Regions from separate parts of the Mediterraneibacter sp. NSJ-151 genome, predicted to be linked through region 3. Evidence: predicted binding sites of a transcription regulator. Region 3 holds the regulator's gene; each other region holds the start of a gene.
What was found. The regulator HrcA, encoded in region 3, represses chaperone genes, less so after heat shock. The targets are predictions, from matches to a motif close to TGTTAGCACTCNNNNNNNNNGAGTGCTAACA.
Positions count from the first base shown of each region.

Region 1: LQE94_RS09655 (co-chaperone GroES) is a predicted target of HrcA. The motif match lies at 4,548-4,578, and genes of this name have one in related genera.
Region 2: LQE94_RS11655 (Hsp20/alpha crystallin family protein) is a predicted target of HrcA. The motif match lies at 3,264-3,294, and genes of this name have one in related genera.

Region 1 covers NZ_JAKVPP010000008.1:31,357-38,699, forward strand. The annotation lists gene dprA (DNA-processing protein DprA) at 1-1,017, shown strand, start outside; gene topA (type I DNA topoisomerase) at 1,070-3,148, shown strand; gene codY (GTP-sensing pleiotropic transcriptional regulator CodY) at 3,280-4,059, shown strand; gene LQE94_RS09650 (hypothetical protein) at 4,171-4,482, shown strand; gene LQE94_RS09655 (co-chaperone GroES) at 4,604-4,891, shown strand; gene groL (chaperonin GroEL) at 4,978-6,603, shown strand; gene guaB (IMP dehydrogenase) at 6,861-7,343, shown strand, end outside.
Region 2 covers NZ_JAKVPP010000011.1:12,381-19,723, reverse strand. The annotation lists gene LQE94_RS11680 (sugar kinase) at 1-434, shown strand, start outside; gene LQE94_RS11675 (Hsp20/alpha crystallin family protein) at 727-1,155, shown strand; gene LQE94_RS11670 (Hsp20/alpha crystallin family protein) at 1,239-1,697, shown strand; gene LQE94_RS11665 (hypothetical protein) at 1,952-2,098, shown strand; gene LQE94_RS11660 (AEC family transporter) at 2,193-3,095, shown strand; gene LQE94_RS11655 (Hsp20/alpha crystallin family protein) at 3,433-3,891, shown strand; gene LQE94_RS11650 (DnaJ C-terminal domain-containing protein) at 4,027-5,070, shown strand; gene LQE94_RS11645 (SAM-dependent methyltransferase) at 5,205-5,810, shown strand; gene LQE94_RS11640 (M20 family metallopeptidase) at 5,929-7,281, shown strand.
Region 3 covers NZ_JAKVPP010000003.1:163,285-170,627, reverse strand. The annotation lists gene holA (DNA polymerase III subunit delta) at 1-944, shown strand, start outside; gene lepA (translation elongation factor 4) at 1,014-2,828, shown strand; gene hemW (radical SAM family heme chaperone HemW) at 2,830-4,020, shown strand; gene hrcA (heat-inducible transcriptional repressor HrcA) at 4,232-5,287, shown strand; gene grpE (nucleotide exchange factor GrpE) at 5,305-5,940, shown strand; gene dnaK (molecular chaperone DnaK) at 5,990-7,343, shown strand, end outside.

The DNA of each region.
Region 1 (7,343 bases), on a different contig from region 3:
AATTCTGCCAAGCGTGCTTATTATATAGAAGAAACAGAATTAAACACACTAAATTTTTTGTCGGAAAAGGAAAAAAATGTGATAAAACAGGCGCAAAAGGAGTTGAATCCGGATTATGTGCAAGAAGAGTTGGAGAAAAAAGGAGTTTCTGTTGTTTTACGGTTTGAAGAAAAATATCCACGACAATTGCAGTCGATACCAGACAGACCATATGCGATATTTTATAAAGGAAGTTTGCCAACAACAGAAAAATATAGTGTGGGAATTGTAGGAGCGAGACAGTGTACGCCATATGGAGAAAAATATGCTTTTGAATTTGCACAGCAGCTTGCACAACATCGGGTGCAAATCATCAGCGGTCTTGCGAAAGGAATTGATGGAATTAGTCAGAGAGGAGCATTGATGGGAGGCGGACAAACATTTGCAGTCCTTGGTAATGGTGTGGACATTTGTTATCCAAGAGAAAATATCGGTCTGTATCATGATATTATCGAACAAGGTGGTGGAATTTTATCAGAATTTCCACTTGGAGCGCCACCTTTGGGATTCCAATTTCCAAAACGGAACAGAATTATCAGCGGTCTTTCAAATGTGTTATTGGTTATAGAAGCAAGAGAAAAAAGCGGCTCATTGATTACTGCTGATATGGCACTGGAGCAAGGGCGAGATGTCTATGCATTGCCCGGACCAATCAACAGTGCTTTGAGTTCGGGATGTAACCGGCTTATATGGCAAGGTGCAGGTATATTGTTATCACCGGAACAATTACTGGAAGAACTTGGGATTATAAATGTAGCAGAAGGTGTCGAATTTAAAGAAAAAGAACAAGAAAAGAAAAAAGTGCTTGAAACAAAGGAAAATTTGGTGTATAGTTCAGTTGGTCTTTATCCTAAAAGTGCGAATCAAATTATGGAGGAAACAGGACTACAGGTTTCTATCGTTTTTCAAATTTTGAGTGCATTACAGATACAAGGCTTAATTCGGGAAATATCAAAAAATTATTATATAAAAGTATGAGAAAGCTAGATGAATGGCAGAAATTCTGCCTATAATGGAGGAAAATGTTTTTATGGCACATTATCTTGTTATTGTGGAGTCACCTGCAAAAGTAAAAACAATCAAGAAATTTTTAGGAAGCAATTATACAGTGGCAGCTTCAAATGGACATGTAAGGGATCTCCCAAAGAGTCAGCTCGGTATCGATGTGGAGAATGATTATGAACCGAAATATATTACGATCAGAGGAAAAGGAGATATTCTTGCAAATCTGAGAAAGGAAGCAAAAAAAGCTGATAAAGTGTTTCTTGCAACTGACCCGGACCGTGAGGGAGAAGCTATTTCCTGGCATCTTGCAGCGGCGTTAAAATTGGACGACAAGAAGATGCGTCGTATTACATTTAATGAGATCACAAAAAATGCAGTCAAAGCATCATTAAAAGCTCCAAGAGAGATTGATATGGATCTTGTGGATGCACAGCAGGCACGTCGTGCATTGGACCGTATGGTTGGATACAAGATCAGTCCACTGCTTTGGGCAAAAGTGAAGAGAGGCTTGAGCGCAGGTCGAGTACAGTCTGTTGCACTGCGTATTATTGCAGATCGTGAAGATGAGATTAATGCATTTATTCCGGAAGAATATTGGACATTGGATACAATTTTAAAAGTAAAAGGTGAAAAACGCCCATTGACTGCGAAATTTTATGGAACGGTTGATAAAAAAATAACGATTCATTCAGAGGAAGAGATGAATCAGATTTTGAAAGAGCTGGAGAATGTAGAATATAAAGTGACAGATATAAAGACAGGGGAGCGTTCAAGAAAAGCACCTCTGCCATTTACAACAAGTACATTGCAGCAGGAAGCATCAAAGGTGTTAAATTTTGCAACACAGAAGACAATGCGTATTGCACAGCAATTGTATGAAGGAATTGATGTCAAAGGGAATGGAACAGTCGGTGTCATTACCTATCTGCGTACAGATTCAACACGAATCTCAGAGGAAGCAGATGCAGCAGCAAGAAGTTATATTTCAGAGACTTATGGCAGCGAGTTTGTGACGGAAGGCAGTACAGAGAAAAAGACAGGGAAGAAGATTCAAGATGCGCATGAAGCGATCCGACCTTCTGATATTACAAGAACACCAGCATCATTGAAAGACTCTTTGACAAGAGATCAGTTTAGATTATATCAGTTGATTTGGAAACGTTTTACTGCAAGTAGAATGAAACCAGCAGTGTTTGAAACAACTTCTGTAAAAATCGGTGCGGCAAAGTATGTATTTACAGTATCTACATCAAGATGTGTGTTTGAAGGATTCCGCACAGTTTATACAGAGGCTGATGAAGAAAAGGAAGTAAGTAATGTTCTTGTGAACGGATTGAGTACAGAATCTGTTCTTACAAAGAAAGAGGATGAAACAAAACAACATTTCACACAGCCACCGGCACATTATACAGAAGCATCTCTTGTAAAGGTATTGGAGGAGCAGGGAATTGGACGACCAAGTACGTATGCACCGACAATTTCAACGATCATTGCAAGACGATATGTTACAAAAGAGGGCAGAAATCTGTATATGACAGAAATCGGAGAGGTTGTAAATAATATCATGAAGCAGTCCTTTCCAAGTATTGTGGATGTGAGCTTTACAGCAAATATGGAAGGGCTTCTGGATATGGTAGAAGAAGGAAAGGTCGCATGGAAAGAAGTAATCCGTAATTTCTATCCGGATTTGGATGAAGCAGTTCAAATTGCAGAAAAGGAACTGGAGAGTGTTAAGATTGAAGATGAAGTTACAGATGTGATATGCGAAGAGTGTGGACGTAATATGGTTGTAAAATATGGACCACATGGAAAGTTCCTCGCATGTCCCGGATTCCCGGAATGTAGAAATACAAAACCATATCTTGAGAAGATTGGAGTTCCGTGTCCTGTTTGCGGCAAGGAAGTTGTAATCAGAAAAACGAAAAAAGGAAGACGTTACTACGGATGTGAGAATAATCCGGAATGTGAATTTATGTCTTGGCAGAAACCATCGAAAAAGAAGTGTCCGAAATGTGGAGGATACATGGTTGAAAAGGGAAATAAGCTGGTTTGTGCCGATGAAAAATGCGGATACGTAGAGACGATTGAAAAAGAGAACGCATAATAAAAAGTTTATTGAAATATTCGAAAAAAATATGAGCACTTTGATTGAAAAGTTAGGAATTGTATGATAATATACCCTTATATGGTGATTTAATATGAGTTGTACATACAATTCGGACATGGAGGAAAATGATGAGTGTACAGTTATTAGATAAAACAAGAAAAATCAATAAATTATTGCATAACAATAATTCGAGCAAGGTTGTATTCAATGATATTTGCGCTGTCATGACAGAAATTCTTGATTCGAATGTACTGGTTGTAAGTAAAAAAGGAAAAGTTTTAGGTACAAGTAAATCAGTCAATGTAAAAGAAATCAAAGAATTATTGGAAGAACGTGTGGGCGCTCATATCGATAAGATGCTGAATGAACGTTTGCTTAGCATTTTATCTACAAAAGAGAATGTCAATCTTGAGACTCTTGGATTTTCAGGGGATGTTGTGAAAGGCTATCAGGCAATTATCACACCAATCGACATTGCAGGAGAGCGTCTTGGAACGTTATTTATCTACAAGCAAAATGAAGGATATGAGATTGACGACATTATTTTGAGTGAGTACGGAACAGCGGTAGTCGGACTTGAGATGCTTCGTTCTGTTAATGAGGAAAGTGCAGAAGAGACAAGAAAAGAGCATATTGTTCAGTCTGCGATCAGTACATTATCTTTCTCAGAGCTTGAGGCAATTGTTCACATTTTTGATGAATTGAATGGAACAGAAGGAATCCTTGTGGCAAGTAAGATTGCAGATCGCGTCGGAATTACAAGATCAGTAATCGTAAATGCATTGCGCAAATTTGAAAGTGCAGGAGTTATTGAATCGCGTTCTTCAGGAATGAAAGGTACTTATATCAAAGTGTTGAATGATTATGTATTCACAGAATTAGAGAAGATTAAAAAAGAAAGAATGTAATTTGAAAGTTCAACCAGAAAGGGTATCAGTATTCTGATGCCCTTTCGTTTTCAGAAAAAAGATTCATTCATAATTTTTAAAGGTGTAGAATAATATAAAGGAGGACCGGAAATGTACGAAGGAAATGCAGTTGCGCTGCAAATGATAAAAACAATTTCGGCGGATGGAGTATTTGATGATGCAACACATCGTTGTCAGGTGTTCCGCTACGATATGGAAGAAGATTATATTTATTTGAAATTGAGAGAGAACGATCTTAAAGCAATTTCACTTGATGCAAAATATCAGTGTTATATTTCAACTAGAACAGAACTGTTATCCTGCAGTGGAGTAGTAAAAGAACGTTATCAGTCAGAAAACGGTAATATACTGGTATTTCGGATTGAAAACGGGTTTTATGTTTTAGACAGAAAGAATAAATAAATATAGATAAAAAATTTATAAACTCTGTTGACAAATAGTTAGCAGAGTGTTATTTTATATTCATGGGTTAGCACTCGAGAGAAATGAGTGCTAATAAATAGCTTTTTAAGGAGGAATTACAATGAAATTAGTACCATTAGGTGATAAAATTGTATTGAAGCAGTTAGAAGCAGAGGAAACAACAAAGTCTGGTATTGTATTACCTGGACAGGCAAAAGAAAAACCACAGGAAGCAGAAGTAATTGCAGTCGGACCTGGCGGTAATATAGATGGAAAAGAAGTAACAATGCAGGTGAAAGTCGGAGATAAAGTTATTTACTCTAAATATGCAGGAACAGACGTAGAGCTGGAAGGCGAGAAATATATCGTTGTAAAACAGAGCGATATCTTAGCAATCGTTGAGGCATAACATAGAAGAATAAAAAGGCGGAGAATAGTATCCGCTTTTTAAAATGAGAAGCAGAATTTGCAAGATAGAATTGGAGGAGTTATATCATGGCAAAAGAAATTAAATATGGTGCAGAAGCCAGAGCAGCATTAGAAGCAGGTGTGAACAAACTTGCTGATACAGTAAGAGTAACAATCGGACCAAAAGGAAGAAACGTAGTATTGGATAAATCTTTTGGAGCACCACTGATTACGAATGATGGTGTTACAATTGCAAAAGAAATTGAACTTGAAGATGGATTTGAGAACATGGGAGCACAGCTTATCAGAGAAGTTGCTGCGAGAACAAATGATGTGGCAGGAGATGGTACAACAACAGCAACAGTTCTCGCACAGGCAATGGTTAATGCAGGAATGAAGAACCTGGCAGCAGGTGCTAACCCAATCGTACTTCGTAAAGGTATGAAAAAAGCAACAGACAAAGCTGTAGAAGCAATTGCAGATATGAGCAGCAAAGTAACAGGCAAAGAGCAGATTGCAAGAGTTGCAGCGGTATCTTCAGGAGATGAGTCTGTCGGACAGATGGTAGCAGATGCAATGGAAAAAGTTTCTAACGATGGAGTTATTACAATCGAAGAATCTAAAACAATGCAGACAGAGCTTGACCTTGTGGAAGGTATGCAGTTCGATCGTGGCTATATTTCAGCTTACATGGCAACAGATATGGAGAAGATGGAAGCAGTTCTGGATGATCCATATATTTTAATTACAGACAAGAAGATTTCTAATATTCAGGATATCCTTCCTGTTTTGGAACAGATTGTTCAGTCAGGAGCAAGACTTTTGATCATTGCTGAAGATATCGAAGGAGAAGCACTTACAACATTGATCGTAAATAAATTGCGTGGAACATTTAATGTAGTAGCTGTAAAAGCACCGGGATATGGTGACAGAAGAAAAGAAATGCTTCAGGATATCGCTATTTTGACAGGTGGTCAGGTGATTTCAGAAGAACTCGGTATGGATCTTAAAGAGGCTACAATGGATCAGCTTGGACGTGCAAAATCTGTAAAAGTTCAGAAAGAGAATACAGTTATCGTAGATGGCTGTGGAGATAAAGAAGCTATCAACGGAAGAGTTGAACAGATTAAGAAAGCAATCGATGAGACAACATCAGATTTCGATCGCGAAAAATTACAGGAAAGACTTGCAAAACTGGCAGGTGGAGTAGCTGTAATCCGTGTTGGTGCTGCAACAGAGACAGAGATGAAAGAAGCAAAGCTTCGTATGGAAGATGCCTTGAATGCTACAAGAGCAGCTGTTGAAGAGGGAATTATCGCAGGAGGTGGTTCTGCATACATCCACGCTTCAAAAGAAGTTGCAAAACTTGCCGATGAATTGGAAGGCGATGAGAAAACAGGTGCTCAGATTATTCTGAAAGCACTGGAAGCACCATTGTTCCACATTGCACATAATGCAGGACTGGAAGGATCTGTTATAATTAATAAAGTTAGAGAATCAGAGCCAGGAGTTGGATTTGATGCATATAAAGAAGAGTATGTAGATATGGTAAAAGAAGGAATTCTGGATCCAGCTAAAGTTACAAGAAGTGCATTACAGAATGCAACAAGTGTAGCATCTACATTATTAACAACAGAGTCTGTTGTTTCAACAATTAAAGAAGATACTCCTGCAATGCCAGCTGGTGGAGCAGGCGGAATGGGTATGATGTAATAAACATTCTATTGAAAATAGAGAAGAGCCCGGTACAACGTACCGGGCTCTTTTTCGGTATATCAGGAAGTGATTTTGACAGGTTTAATAGATAGGGTTATAAAAGAATATTAGCAAAAATAATGGGTATAAAATAAAGAACAAATAATTCAAATTTTGGTGCGAGATTACTCTTGACAAGTATACTTAATTTTTGTAGTATATCAGATAAATATTTACGACAATATTTACGTTTGGAGAAAGAGAGGAAGATAATCATGGGTAAAATTATTGGAGAAGGAATTACATTTGATGATGTGCTGCTGGTTCCGGCATACTCGGAAGTGATTCCAAATCAAGTAGATTTATCAACACATTTAACAAAAAAAATTAAACTGAATATTCCAATGATGAGTGCAGGTATGGATACTGTTACAGAACATCGCATGGCAATTGCAATGGCTCGTCAGGGAGGAATCGGTATCATTCATAAGAACATGAGCATTGAGCAGCAGGCAGAAGAGGTTGATAAGGTAAAGAGATCAGAGAACGGAGTTATTACAGATCCATTTTATCTTTCACCGGAACATACATTGGCAGATGCGAATGATCTGATGGCAAAATACCGTATTTCAGGTGTTCCAATTACAGAAGGAAGAAAGCTTGTAGGTATTATTACAAATCGTGATTTAAAATTCGAAGAAGACTTCTCTAAAAAGATTAAAGAGTCTATGACATCAGAAGGTCTTGTTACAGCACCA
Region 2 (7,343 bases), on a different contig from region 3:
GAGATGCAGCAAAATGTCTCGGATATTCAGTTCTGGGAGTGGATCTGATTGACGGAGATTATAGTATCTGTGTAAATGAAGAAAATATGAAAAAAGTGTTGGAAAAATATCAGTTGAAGTGCCTGATCACGACATTGAGAAAAAGTATCAGTGCTTCTGATAATACATTATCAGCAGCAGTATGCAGCGAAGAAGGACTCTATACAGGAAGTTCGTATCCACTTCATATTGTTGACCGCGTAGGTGGAGGTGATTCCTTCGCAGCAGGATTTCTACATGGATATCTTTCTAAAATGAGTATTTCGGATGCACTGGAATTTGCCATTGCAGCATCTGCGATTAAACATACGATGCCTGGGGACATCAATTATACGACGGAAAAAGAAGTACTGGCACTTATGAACAGTGATGGAAGTGGAAGAGTGCAGAGGTAGAGGGATACTGGTTCATAGGTAATATGTGAAAGTTGCTTTACTGTAGAAGAAACTTGCAGGGCGTTTTTTTCACCATTTTGCATGGTTCAAGGCGTTCACAAAATCTTCACAAAAAAATTAGCACTCGCCTCTTGACAGTGCTAATAATAGGTGCTATAGTACAACTAGAACAAAGGAAGAGGAACAAAAAGAAGAGTTCCGAATCCGGAGTTGAAAATGTTGATAACACTCAGGAGCAATCCGAAAGTGCATGATTAGATTTTAAGATATCTTTTGAAAGGAGATATGACTTATGTTAATGCCTAGTATTTTTGGAGAGAATTTGTTAGATGACTTTTTTGGATTCCCATTTGATGGAAATTATAATTATAATGCAGCAGGTTTGATGACCACAGATGTGAAAGACACAGATCATGGTTATGAAGTAACGATGAACATGCCGGGAGTAAAGAAGGAAGATGTGAAAGCTGAACTGAAGGATGGCTACTTGACCGTCAGTGCTGTATCGAATAAGCAGACAGATGAGAAGAACTCGGAGGGCAAGTATCTCAGACGTGAACGTTACAGCGGTTCATGCAGCAGAAGCTTCTATGTTGGTGAAGGTGTTAAACAGGAAGACATCAAGGCTAAGTTCGAGGATGGCACCTTGAAGCTTGAAATTCCGAAAGAGGAAGCAAAGCCTGCAGTAGAGCAGAAGAAATATATATCCATTGAGGGATAATGATTCATCGGCTCAGATGTTTTTAGACAATAACAGTTAACAGATTGGAATATAGATATTTGATTGAAAAGGAGATATGACTTATGTTACCTAGCATTTTTAACAATAATTTATTTGATGATTTCTTTGATTTTCCATTTTATTATGACAACAGAGCAGAAGATAAGGCAGAGAAGAAACTGTATGGTCACCATGCAGGCAATCTGATGAAGACAGATATCAAGGAACTGGACAATGGCTATGAACTTGAGATTGATCTTCCGGGCTTCAAGAAAGACGAGATTAAGGCTGAATTGAATAATGGTTACCTGACCGTCAGTGCAGCAAAGGGTCTTGATGAAGATAAGGAAGACAAGAAGACAGGCAAGTACATCAGACGTGAGCGTTATGCAGGCGCATGTCAGAGAAGCTATTATGTTGGCGAAGATATCACAGAAGAGGATATCAAGGCATCCTTTGAACATGGTATTCTGACACTGTTCGTACCTAAGAAAGAAGCAAAACCTGCTGTAGAAGAGAAGAAATATATTTCTATCCAGTAAAAAATAAATGTATATGAAGCGCAGGAATTCTAAGCAAGTCCTGAATCAAAAAGGCCGCAGCCCATTTGGGTTGTGGCCTTTCGCTGCTTTTAGGGTTTTAAATAAATCGGATGCAAAAATGTAATAAGTTATGTCGCCGCGGTTATATCTCAATATCAAAACGGGCATTTTACAACACCATTTTCTGTTGCTATACTCATAGTAAAGATAAGAATCATAGTGATATATTTGACAGTAAATAATGGGGGATGAGTATGAATCAGAATTTATATCCGCATCTTTTTCAGCCGCTGACGATTCGCGGCGTGACGTTGAAAAACAGATTGGAATATGCGCCGACGGTTGTTCTGAAGTGTAATGCGGAGCAGATCTGCAAGGTTTCATTCACGTCATCGACATGAAGGTGCTGATCGGCTTGTTGACCGGTAATATCGGTATGTAGTATTATATGAGTTGAAAAAATGGACAGTTAAAGAGAAAGGCGAAGCATAGCGAATGATAGTTGCAACGGTATTTGGAAAGATTATTTCTATTTTTATTATTATGATTGTAGGCGTGATCTGTTATAAGATGGGAATCATTGATGATTATACAAAACAGCGTTTGTCTAGACTGAGTACACTGGTTGTGAATCCTATTTTGATTTTTACTTCCTTTCAGATGGAGTATGACAGTGAGTTGCTGAAAAAAATGGGCCTTCTTTTTGTGTTGGCCGTCATCAGTTATCTGATTTCCATTATGATTGGTCATTTCCTTTTGCATGAGAGAGAAGGGTATGATCTGTCAATTGAGAAGTTTGCAGTGACCTATGATAACTGTGGATTTATAGGGGTTCCGCTTGGTTATGCGCTTTTTGGAAATATCGGTGTTATCTATGCAACCGTGTTTGTCGCCGTTTTTCATATTTTCTGCTGGACACATGGCATCATGCTGTTGGATAAAGGTGGTTTTCAGCTGAAGAAGCTGATTAATCCGTGCCTCATTGCGGTCATCGCAGGTATGGTATTCTTTATTTTTCAGATTCGTCTGCCGGAAAGTATTGATTTTGCAATGGGTGCCATTGGCGATATGAATACGCCGCTGGCGATGCTTTTGTCCGGCGCGATTATGACACAGCTGAATTTTAAGGAGGTTTTGACAAAAAGAAGACTCTTTTTCGTGGCGTTACTGCGCCTGATCGTTTCGGCAGGTCTGTTCTGTTTGTTACTGAGATTTCTGCCGATTGATGATCAGATGCGGACAGTAGCCGCAGTGACTGCAGCGTGTCCGGCCGGTGCCATGACGATTACGATGGCGATTATGTATGAGCATGATGATCATTATGCGACAGAGCTTTTTACAGTGACAACGCTGCTTTCAATCCTGACAATGCCACTGTGTATGCTGATTGCCGGATAGGGCACTGCGCAGCAATTTTACATGCGAATACGTCACGATGAAAATCAAACTAAATCATAAGCATTTCTTGGTGTGCCGTCGGCAACATGGATAATTCCGCAGTAGCGGAAGCCATAACTGTCGATGGCATTTTGCATGACTTGTAGCGTTCACAAAATCTTCACAAAAAATTAGCACTCACCCATTGACAGTGCTAATAATAGGTGCTATAGTACAACTAGAACAAAGGAAGAGGGAAATAAAAGAGAAAGCCTCAGATCTGAAAGTTCAAGAACACAACATTTTTGATAATCAAAAGTGCTAACATATATGGATTCAAAAAAAGGAGAGATGACTTATGTTAAGACCTAGTATTTTTGGAGAAAGCTTTTTAAATGATTGGAACGATTGGGATAACTGGATGAATTTTTCATTCCCGGATGTAGAGAAAAAGTTGTATGGAAAACATGCAGCACATGTAATGAGAACAGATATTAAGGAACATGATGATGGATATGAATTGGTAGTAGATTTACCAGGATTCAAGAAAGATCAGGTTCAGGTAGAATTGAAAGATGGTTATTTGACTATCAGTGCAGAGAAAGGTCTTGAAAAAGACGATAACGAGAAGAAAGGAAAATATCTCAGACAGGAACGTTATTCAGGAAGCACAAGCCGTACATTCTATGTAGGCGAAGGCGTTACAGAGAAGGACATTCATGGAAAATTTGAGAATGGTATTTTGACACTCGATATCCCGAAGAAAGAGGAGAAGAAAGAAGTGGAAGCGAACCACTTTGTAACCATTGAGGGATAGGATAAAAAGAGCTCCCTGGGAAGTCCTGGGGAGCTTTTTCTAAATAAGAGAAAAATTTTACGTGTTGTTGATTTGAAATAAGTTGATAGATGCTGTTAAGGCAATGCTTTGAAAAAATATCAGGAGGTGATATGAATGGCAAAGAGGGATTATTATGATGTATTAGGGGTTAGTAGAAGTGCAAGTGCCTCAGAGATCAAGAAAGCTTATAGGAAGCTTGCAAAAAAATATCATCCTGATACGAATGCGGGAAATAAAGAAGCAGAACAGAAATTCAAAGAAGTTACAGAAGCGTACAATGTATTAAGTGACGAAGAAAAGAAAAAAATGTATGATCAGTTTGGTCATGCAGCATTTGACGGAAGTGCACCAAATGGAGCATATCAAGGTAATGCAGGAAATTATGGTTCTGGTTTTGGCGGCTCTTACAGCGGAGCATATCAAGATGCGAATGGCGCTTATCACGAATATCATTTCAACAGCAGTGACAGGGGAGACATTTTTGATGATATGTTTGGAAATATCTTCCATGGTGATGAAAGCGGCAAAGGTTTTGGCAGTTTTAGAAGCGGAAGTACCGGTGGTTTCAAAGGCTTTGGAAGTGGCGGAAGCAAAGGCTTTGGCGGGCAATATTATCAAAATGCACCACAAAAAGGTTCCGATATCCACGCAGATGTAACAGTAGGATTTGATGAGGCAGCATTTGGCTGTGATAAGATAATTACATTACAAAATCCATCAGATGGAAGCAGTCAGTCGTTAAAAGTACACATTCCGGCCGGTATTGATACCGGAAAAAGTGTACGGCTTCGAGGAAAAGGCCAGCCGGGATTTCAGGGCGGCGAAGCCGGAGATTTGTTCTTGAAAGTGACAGTTGCCAATAAACCGGGATATGAACGAAAAGGTTTGGATGTTTATACAACGATACAAATTCCATATACAACAGCAGTATTCGGAGGCGAAGCAAGAGTACACACGTTGTATGGCGATGTGATGTGCAAGATTAAAGAAGGAACACAGTCAGGAAGCAAGATTCGATTAAGAGGAAAAGGAATTGTTTCCATGAAAAATGCATCCGTGCATGGAGATCAGTATGTCACAGTGGAAATTCAAGTGCCGAAATATTTGAATCAAGAAGCAAAAGAAAAATTAAAAGAATATCAGAGAGCGTGTGCGTGATAAAAAATAGTACACGCGGATAATAGAAAGAGACTTTACACTATGCTATAATATTTACGATAAAGGCAGAGTGTAAGGTCTTTTTTTACTTTATACAAAAGCCTTTCCATTTTACACAAAGGAAATAAATAAAAATGTCGAATGTAAATGAGTATAATTGGGATAAGTTGTTAAAAATAAAAACAAGTGGCAGAGATGATACAAAAGCAGACCAATATTGCTATCCGTATGAACCTACGCCATATTGTGTACTTGAGAGACTGGCAAACAGCGGGTATATCAAGAAAAATAATTGCGTGATCGATTATGGTTGTGGAAAGGGCAGGGTTGATTTTTTCTTATCTTATCAGACAAGATGTAAAAGTGTCGGAATAGAATATGATGAACGGATTTACAAAGATGTCTGTAATAATCAAGACACTGCAGTTTCCGGTTCAAGAACCGAATTTTTACTTCAAAAAGCAGAAACATATTCATTAGAAAAACAAGAAGACAGGATGTTTTTCTTCAATCCATTTTCAATAGAAATATTGAGAAATGTAATAGCTCGAATTGTTCAATCATATTATGCAGAACCAAGACAAATGTTGTTGTTTTTCTACTATCCGTCAGATGAGTATATTGCGTATCTGATGACGGTAGATGAATTGACATTTGTTGACGAGATCGAGTGTATGGATTTGTTTGAAGGAAACAATAAACGTGAACGAATTATGATTTTCGAGATAGGAAATGAGTAGAAAAATAATGGATTTGTGTTGAAAATGTTGCCGAAAATTGTAAAGCATGTGGATATTTGTTATAATAAAAAATATTTGCAATTCAAAGGGGAAAATACAAGTAGAAAGGAATAGAGAAATGAAAGAAAAAATTCATGCATTGACAGAAGAAATGTTGGAAAATATGGGGAGATTGGTAGAAATTGATTCTCAGCTGGGGACACCAGAGGAAGGAAAACCATTTGGCGAGGGACCTGCAAAAGCTCTGGAGGAAGGACTTAAGATTGCGGAAGAGCTTGGATTTAAAACAGTAAATCTGGACAATTATTGTGGATATGCAGAGATGGGAGAGGGCGAAGAAATCATCGGAATCGCAGGACATCTTGATATTGTTCCGGTAGGTGGAGACTGGAATTATGATCCATTTAAGCTTACAAGAGATGGAGATTATGTATATGGACGTGGAACAACAGATGACAAAGGTCCGGTTATAGAGGCACTTTATGCAATGAAATTGTTGCGTGATTCTGGAATTAAAATGAATAAACGTGTCCGTCTCATTATGGGATGTAATGAAGAAAATGGATCAAAATGTATGGAGCACTATAATGAGGTCGCAGAAGAATTATCCTGTGGATTTACTCCGGATGCAAGCTATCCATGTATCCATGGTGAAAAAGGACACATGGCTATGATGGCGTATTCTAAAAACACAAAAATCATTTCCATGAATGGTGGATTTGTTTCAAATGCTGTATGTGATACATGCACAACAGTGATTCCAAGTGAAGCCGGTCTGAAAGATAAACTTGAGAAAACATTTGCTGAAACAAAACTTCAGGAATATAAATTGACAGAAGAAAACGGAGAAATCAGCATTTATGCAAAAGGAGTACCGGCACATGCAAGTACCCCAACTCTTGGAGTAAATGCAGCAGGTGTGACATGTGAGTGTCTTGAAAAAGCAGGTTTTGAAGATGATTTTGTGAAGTTCTATAATACGCATATCGGTACTGCGTGTGATGGCGCAGGTGTAGGACTGAAAATAGCAGATCAGTATGGTGATTTGACATTTTGTAATGGAATAGTTAAGACAGAAGATGGTGTTATTTCATGCACAATTGATATCCGAGTACCGGTGACATTGAAGGCAGAAGATGTCCGTAAAATGTGCGAAGACAAATTAGAAGACGAAAATGGACGTATTGAGATATTAGAAATCGGAGATCCATTATTTTATCCAAGAGAATCACCACTTGTAAATGCTTTATATAAAGCATATGTAGATGTGACTGGAGATACAGAGAATGAACCAATGGTAATCGGCGGTGGAACTTATGCAAAATCATTAAAAAATATAATTGCATTTGGACCGGAGAAGGTTGGTATGGATTATCGTATTCATGGTGCGGATGAATTTATTCTTGTTTCTGAGATGGAGGAAACTGTGCTGATTTATATGGAGGCAATTAAGAATTTGCTTGCTATTTAGTTCATTAGGTGGCAATACGTTCCTTACAAAAAATTGATATAAGAATTCTTGCTCAGATTCCA
Region 3 (7,343 bases):
TTAAACAAATTTATCTCTTATATGGGGAAGAAGCATATTTAAAAAAACAATACCGGGATCGCCTTACAAAAGCATTGCTTCCAGAAGGCGACACGATGAATTTTGCACATTTTGAAGGAAAAGGAGTGGATGTTAAATCCGTGATTGATTTATCGGAGACATTACCTTTTTTTGCCGAAAGAAGATTAATCGTATTTGACAATACCGGCTTTTTTAAAAGTGCAGGTGCAGATCTGGCAGATTATATAAAAGAAATGCCCGATACCACATACTATATCTTTGTCGAAGATGAGGTGGATAAAAGAAGTAAACTGTTTAAGGCAGTAAAATCAAAAGGCCGTGTTGTCGAACTCCCATTTCAGGATGAAAATACGTTAAAACGTTGGGTCGCAGGAAAGATTCGAAATGAAAACAAACAGGTTACAGAGCAGACGATAATTTATTTTTTAAATAAAGTCGGAACAGATATGGAAAATATCACAAAAGAACTGGAAAAATTATTCAGTTATACTATGGAGAAAACAGACATTACAAAAGAAGATGTCGATGCAATCTGTGTTACACAAATTGCCAATCATATTTTTGATATGGTCAATGCAGTGGCTGAAAAGCAACAAAAAAAAGCCTTGGATTTATACTACGAATTGCTTGCATTAAAAGAGCCCCCTATGCGAATCCTTTTTCTGATGACCAGACAATATCGTATGTTGTTTCAGGTAAAACATTTGGCAAATAAAGGATATAGCAAAAAGGAAATTGCATCAAAAACAGGGTTACATCCATTTGCAGTTGGAAAATATATGGATCAGGCAAAATATTTTAAGACATCTGAACTAAGAATGGTTATGGAATACAGTGCAGATATCGAACAACGTGTAAAAACAGGATTGTTAACGGATAATCTGGCAGTGGAGTTGTTTATAATAAAATATTCATCAAAATAATTGTATTAATAAAAGAATATAACTGCGACATCATATTTTACAAAATAAATAAAATTTGGAGGAAGAAAAGTGTCAGGAATAGAACAAAGTAAAATTCGTAATTTTTGCATTATTGCACATATAGATCATGGAAAATCTACGTTGGCAGATCGTATTATTGAAAAAACAGGTCTTTTAACAGATCGTGAGATGCAGGCACAGGTTTTGGATAATATGGATTTGGAGCGTGAACGCGGTATTACGATCAAGGCACAGACCGTCCGAACAGTATACAAGGCAAAGGATGGGGAAGAATATATCTTCAATTTGATTGATACACCGGGGCATGTGGATTTCAACTATGAAGTGTCTCGAAGTCTGGCAGCTTGCGATGGTGCTATTTTGGTTGTAGATGCAGCACAGGGAGTAGAAGCACAGACATTGGCAAATGTATATCTTGCACTGGATCATGATCTTGATGTTGTGCCGGTTATTAATAAAATTGATCTTCCGAGTGCAGAGCCGGAGAGGGTAAAAGAAGAAATAGAAGATGTAATTGGAATTGAAGCTGAAGATGCACCTTTGATTTCAGCAAAGACAGGTCTTAATGTAGAGGATGTTTTAGAAGCAATTGTTGAGAAAATACCAGCCCCGGTAGGTGATGTCAAGGCGCCTTTACAGGCCTTGATCTTTGATTCTGTATATGATTCTTATCGTGGAGTTATTGTATTTTGCCGAATCAAACAAGGTAATGTGCGAAAAGGTACTCCGATTAAGATGATGGCTACAGGAGCTGTGGCCGATGTAGTTGAAGTTGGGTATTTTGGTGCAGGTCAGTTCATCCCTTGCGATGAACTGGAAGCAGGAATGGTTGGATATATTACAGCCAGCTTGAAAAATGTTAAAGATACTCGTGTTGGAGATACTATTACAAATGCGCAAAATCCATGTGCAGAACCTTTGCCAGGATATAAAAAAGTAAATCCAATGGTATATTGTGGGCTCTATCCTTCTGATGGAGCAAAATATCCTGATTTGAGAGATGCATTGGAGAAGCTGCAGTTAAATGATGCAGCACTACAATTTGAACCGGAAACATCTATTGCGTTAGGTTTTGGATTCCGTTGTGGTTTCTTGGGATTACTTCATCTGGAAATTATCCAGGAGCGTTTAGAAAGAGAGTACAATCTGGATTTGGTAACAACAGCACCGAGTGTAATCTATAAAGTGCACAAGACAAATGGTGATTTAATAGAACTCACAAATCCAACAAACCTGCCGGATCCGTCTGAGATCGACTATATGGAAGAACCAATTGTAAAAGCTGAAATAATGGTAACTTCGGAATTTATAGGCGCAATTATGGATTTATGTCAAGAACGCCGCGGTGTATATCAGGGAATGGAATACATTGAAGAAAAACGAGCTGTATTAACGTATCACCTTCCACTTAATGAAATTATTTATGATTTCTTTGATGCATTAAAATCTCGTTCCAGAGGCTATGCATCTTTTGATTATGAGATGTTAGGATATGAGCGTTCAGAACTTGTCAAATTGGATATTCTTATTAATAAAGAAGAAGTGGATGCACTTTCATTTATTATTCATAGTTCTAATGCATATGAACGTGGACGCAAAATGTGTGAGAAATTAAAGCAGGAAATTCCAAGACAAATGTTTGAGATCCCGATTCAGGCAGCAATCGGTGGAAAAGTAATTGCCAGAGAAACAGTTAAAGCAATGCGAAAAGATGTTCTTGCTAAATGTTATGGTGGTGATATCTCACGTAAGAAAAAACTTCTCGAAAAACAAAAAGAAGGTAAGAAGAGAATGCGTCAAGTCGGAAATGTAGATATCCCACAAAAAGCATTTATGAGTGTATTGAAATTAGATGAAGATTAATATGAAGAGAGAATTAGAATTATATCTCCATATACCATTTTGTGTAAGAAAGTGCAATTATTGCGATTTCTTTTCTGCAAGTGGAACAAAAGAAGAATTAAATGCTTATGTTCAGGCTTTATGTAAAGAAATTAATCGTTATAAAGATTTTGCAAAAGAATATATAGTAAAGACGGTTTTCCTCGGAGGAGGAACACCGTCTCTTTTGACAGCAGATCAGATGAAACTAATTTTTGAAAATCTAAATCAGATTTTTACCATCGATCCTGTTGCAGAAATTACAATGGAGATGAATCCAGGAACTGTAAACATTGAAAAATTAAGAAGCTATAAACAGGCAGGTATCAACCGTGTGAGTATCGGATTGCAATCAACAGAAAATAAAGAATTGAAAATGTTGGGAAGAATTCATACTTACGAAGATTTTTTAAATACATGGGAAGCTGTTGAACAAGCAGGATTTAAGAATAGAAATATTGATCTGATGTCAGCACTTCCTGGACAAACTTTAAAAAGCTGGGAAAATACACTGAGAAAGATTCTAACACTTAACCCTGAACACATTTCTGCATATAGTTTGATATTAGAAGAAGGAACGAACTTTTATGAGTGGTATTGTAAAGGTCAATTTGATGCGGGTGACTGGAAACTTCCTTCCGAAGATGATGAATATACAATGGGAGAGATGACCATTCAAATGTTAGAAAGTTGTGGAATGCACCGCTACGAGATATCCAATTATGCATACCCGGGAAAAGAGTGTCGGCATAATCTTGGATACTGGGACAGAGTGGAATATCTTGGAATTGGTGCTGGTGCAGCCTCTCTGATTTCCATTCAAAATAAAAATACTTCAGAAATACAAGAACAAATCCGTTTCAATCATATTAAGAATCGAGATAAATATATTCAAACCATTAATCAAAAACAAGCGATTGAAATAGAACATGAATACTTAACATTAGAAAATCAAATGGAAGAATTTATGTATTTGGGATTGAGAAAAACAGCTGGAATTTCAAAAAATAAGTTTCACAAGTTTTTTGGTAAAGAAATTGGGGAAGTTTATGGAAGTATAATAAAAAGGTTGGAAGAAGATGAATTGATAATAAGTAAAGAAGATAATCTCATGCTTACTCACAGAGGAATGGATATCAGCAATTATGTATTATCTGAATTTTTACTTTCATAAAATCAAATACTAATAAAAGTAAGAAAAACTTTGATTGTTTATGTCAGAGTTTTTTCTTTTTTATAGAAATATATAATAAATTTTTATTTCTATAAAAAAATGATAAACAGTGTTGACAAACGGAAATCAAGGTGCTATCTTATTACTTGTAAGGTGTTAGCACTCAAATAAGTGGAGTGCTAATAGCGAAGAAAGAGGAGGTTTTAAGAAGATGGATATAGAATTAACAGATAGACAACATATTATACTTAAAGCAATTATCCAGAATTATCTTGAAACCGGAGAGCCGGTAGGTTCAAGAACTCTTTCGAAATCAACCGACTTGAATTTAAGTTCAGCAACAATTCGAAACGAGATGGCAGATTTAGAGGATATGGGATATATTTTCCAACCACATACTTCTGCCGGAAGAATTCCTTCGGATAAAGGATATCGGTTATATGTAGATATGTTGATGGCCGATAAGGAACAAGAATTATCAGATTTGAAAAATGTTGTTTTAGAAAAATCTGATAAGGTTGATAAAGTATTAAAACAAGCAGCGAGAGTACTTGCAAATAATACAAATTATGCAACCATGATTTCTGCTCCGATCAACCATAAGAATACATTGAAATTCATTCAATTATCACAGGTGGATCCAGAACAGATTGTTGCAGTTATTGTAATGACGGGAAATGTAATCAAAAACAAGATTATCGAAGTTGATGAAGAGTTAGGCAATGAGACGATGCTAAAGTTGAATATGCTTCTGAACACTTCCCTCAATGGCATGTCTATTGAGGAAATTAACCTTGGGCTGATCGCCAGATTAAAAGATCAGGCAGGTATTCACAGTAAAGTAATCAGCGATGTGCTGGATGCTGTTGCAGATATTATTCATGTAGAAGATGATATGGAAATTTATACATGTGGTGCGACAAATATTTTTAAGTATCCGGAATTAAGCGATAAACAGAGTGCACAGGAAATAATAAGTGCCTTTGAGGAAAAACAACAGCTTGCAGAACTGGTTACAGAAACTCTTTCAAATGAAGAGAATACAGGAATACAAGTTTACATTGGCGATGAAACTCCGGTCAAGACAATGAAAGATTGCAGTGTTGTAACAGCTACTTATGAGTTAGGCGAAGGAATGCGTGGAACAATCGGTATTATTGGTCCGAAGCGTATGGATTATGAACATGTAATGAAGACATTACAGACATTGAAGAATGAACTGGACACTTTAAATCGTAGAGATTTAAGCGAACAGGATATAGAATAAAATTGGTGGAGGAAAAAATGAGTCAGGAAGATATGGTAAAAGAAGCAGTAGAAGAGGCAAAAGCAAAAGCCACACAAACTGTTGAAGAAGAATCTGAAGAGGTGACAGAAGAGGCTGTTGAAGCTGATGACTCTGAAGAAGAAACCTTAGAAGATGAATCATTAGAAGAGACAGAGAAATCTGGAAAAAAATTATTTGGTAAGAAAAACAAGAAAGACAAGAAAGACGAAAAGATTGAAGAATTAACAGATCGTCTTACTCGTCAAATGGCTGAGTTTGATAACTTCCGCAAGCGTACAGATAAAGAGAAAAAACAGATGTACGAAATAGGAGCGAAAGATATCATAGATAAAATTCTTCCCGTCGTGGACAATTTTGAACGCGGACTGGCAGCTGTGTCAGAGGAAGATAAATCACATCCTTTCATGGAAGGAATGGATAAAATTTACAAACAGTTAATGACAACTCTCGATGAAGCAGGTGTAAAACCAATCGAGGCTGTCGGACAGGAATTTAATCCTGATTTTCACAATGCAGTTATGCACGTAGAAGATGAGGAGGTGGGCGAGAATATCGTCGTGGAAGAGTTCCAGAAGGGTTACACATATCGTGACAGTGTTGTAAGACACAGCATGGTAAAAGTAGCAAATTAGAAGTAGTAAATCAGTAAATTTAGAATGATAAATTAGGAGGACAAATATCATGGGAAAAATTATTGGTATTGACTTAGGTACAACAAACAGTTGTGTTGCCGTAATGGAAGGTGGTCAGCCAACTGTTATCGCAAATACAGAAGGAGCAAGAACAACACCTTCTGTTGTTGCATTTACAAAAACAGGAGAACGTCTTGTTGGTGAACCTGCAAAACGTCAGGCTGTAACAAATGCAGACAAAACTATCTCTTCAATCAAACGAGAGATGGGTACAGATTACAAAGTAACAATTGATGACAAAAAGTATTCTCCACAGGAGATTTCTGCAATGATTCTTCAGAAACTGAAAGCTGATGCAGAAGGATATCTTGGAGAAAAAGTAACAGAGGCTGTCATCACAGTACCTGCTTACTTTAACGATGCTCAGCGTCAGGCTACAAAAGATGCCGGTAAAATTGCAGGACTTGATGTTAAACGTATTATCAACGAGCCTACAGCAGCAGCACTTGCTTATGGTCTTGATAACGAAAAAGAGCAGAAAATCATGGTATACGATTTAGGTGGTGGTACATTCGATGTATCTATCATCGAGATTGGTGATGGAGTTATTGAAGTATTATCTACAGCCGGAAATAACAGACTTGGTGGAGATGATTTCGACCAGAAGATTACAGATTATATGCTTGCTGATTTTAAAGCAAAAGAAGGCGTAGACTTATCTACAGATAAGATGGCACTTCAGAGATTAAGAGAAGCAGCAGAGAAGGCAAAAAAAGAGCTTTCTTCAGCTACAACAACAAATATTAACCTTCCTTTCATTACAGCAACAGCAGAAGGTCCAAAACATTTTGATATGAATCTTACAAGAGCTAAATTTGACGAATTAACTCGTGATTTAGTTGAAAAAACAGCTGAACCTGTACGTCGTGCACTTTCCGATGCAGGAATCACAGCTTCTGAATTAGGTCAGGTTCTTCTTGTAGGTGGATCTACTCGTATTCCAGCAGTACAGGAAGAAGTAAAACGTCTGACAGGTAAAGAGCCAAGCAAATCTCTGAACCCAGATGAATGTGTAGCACTTGGTGCTTCTGTTCAGGGAGGTAAACTTGCAGGAGATGCCGGCGCAGGAGATATCCTTCTTCTTGATGTAACTCCATTGTCATTGTCAATCGAAACAATGGGTGGTGTTGCTACAAGATTGATTGAGCGTAATACAACAATTCCAACAAAGAAGAGCCAGATTTTCTCTACAGCAGCAGACAATCAGACAGCCGTAGATATCAACGTTGTACAGGGTGAAAGACAGTTCGCAAGAGATAATAAATCACTCGGACAGTTCCGACTGGATGGAATTCCTCCGGCTCCACGTGGAATCCCACAGATTGAAGTTACATTCGATATTG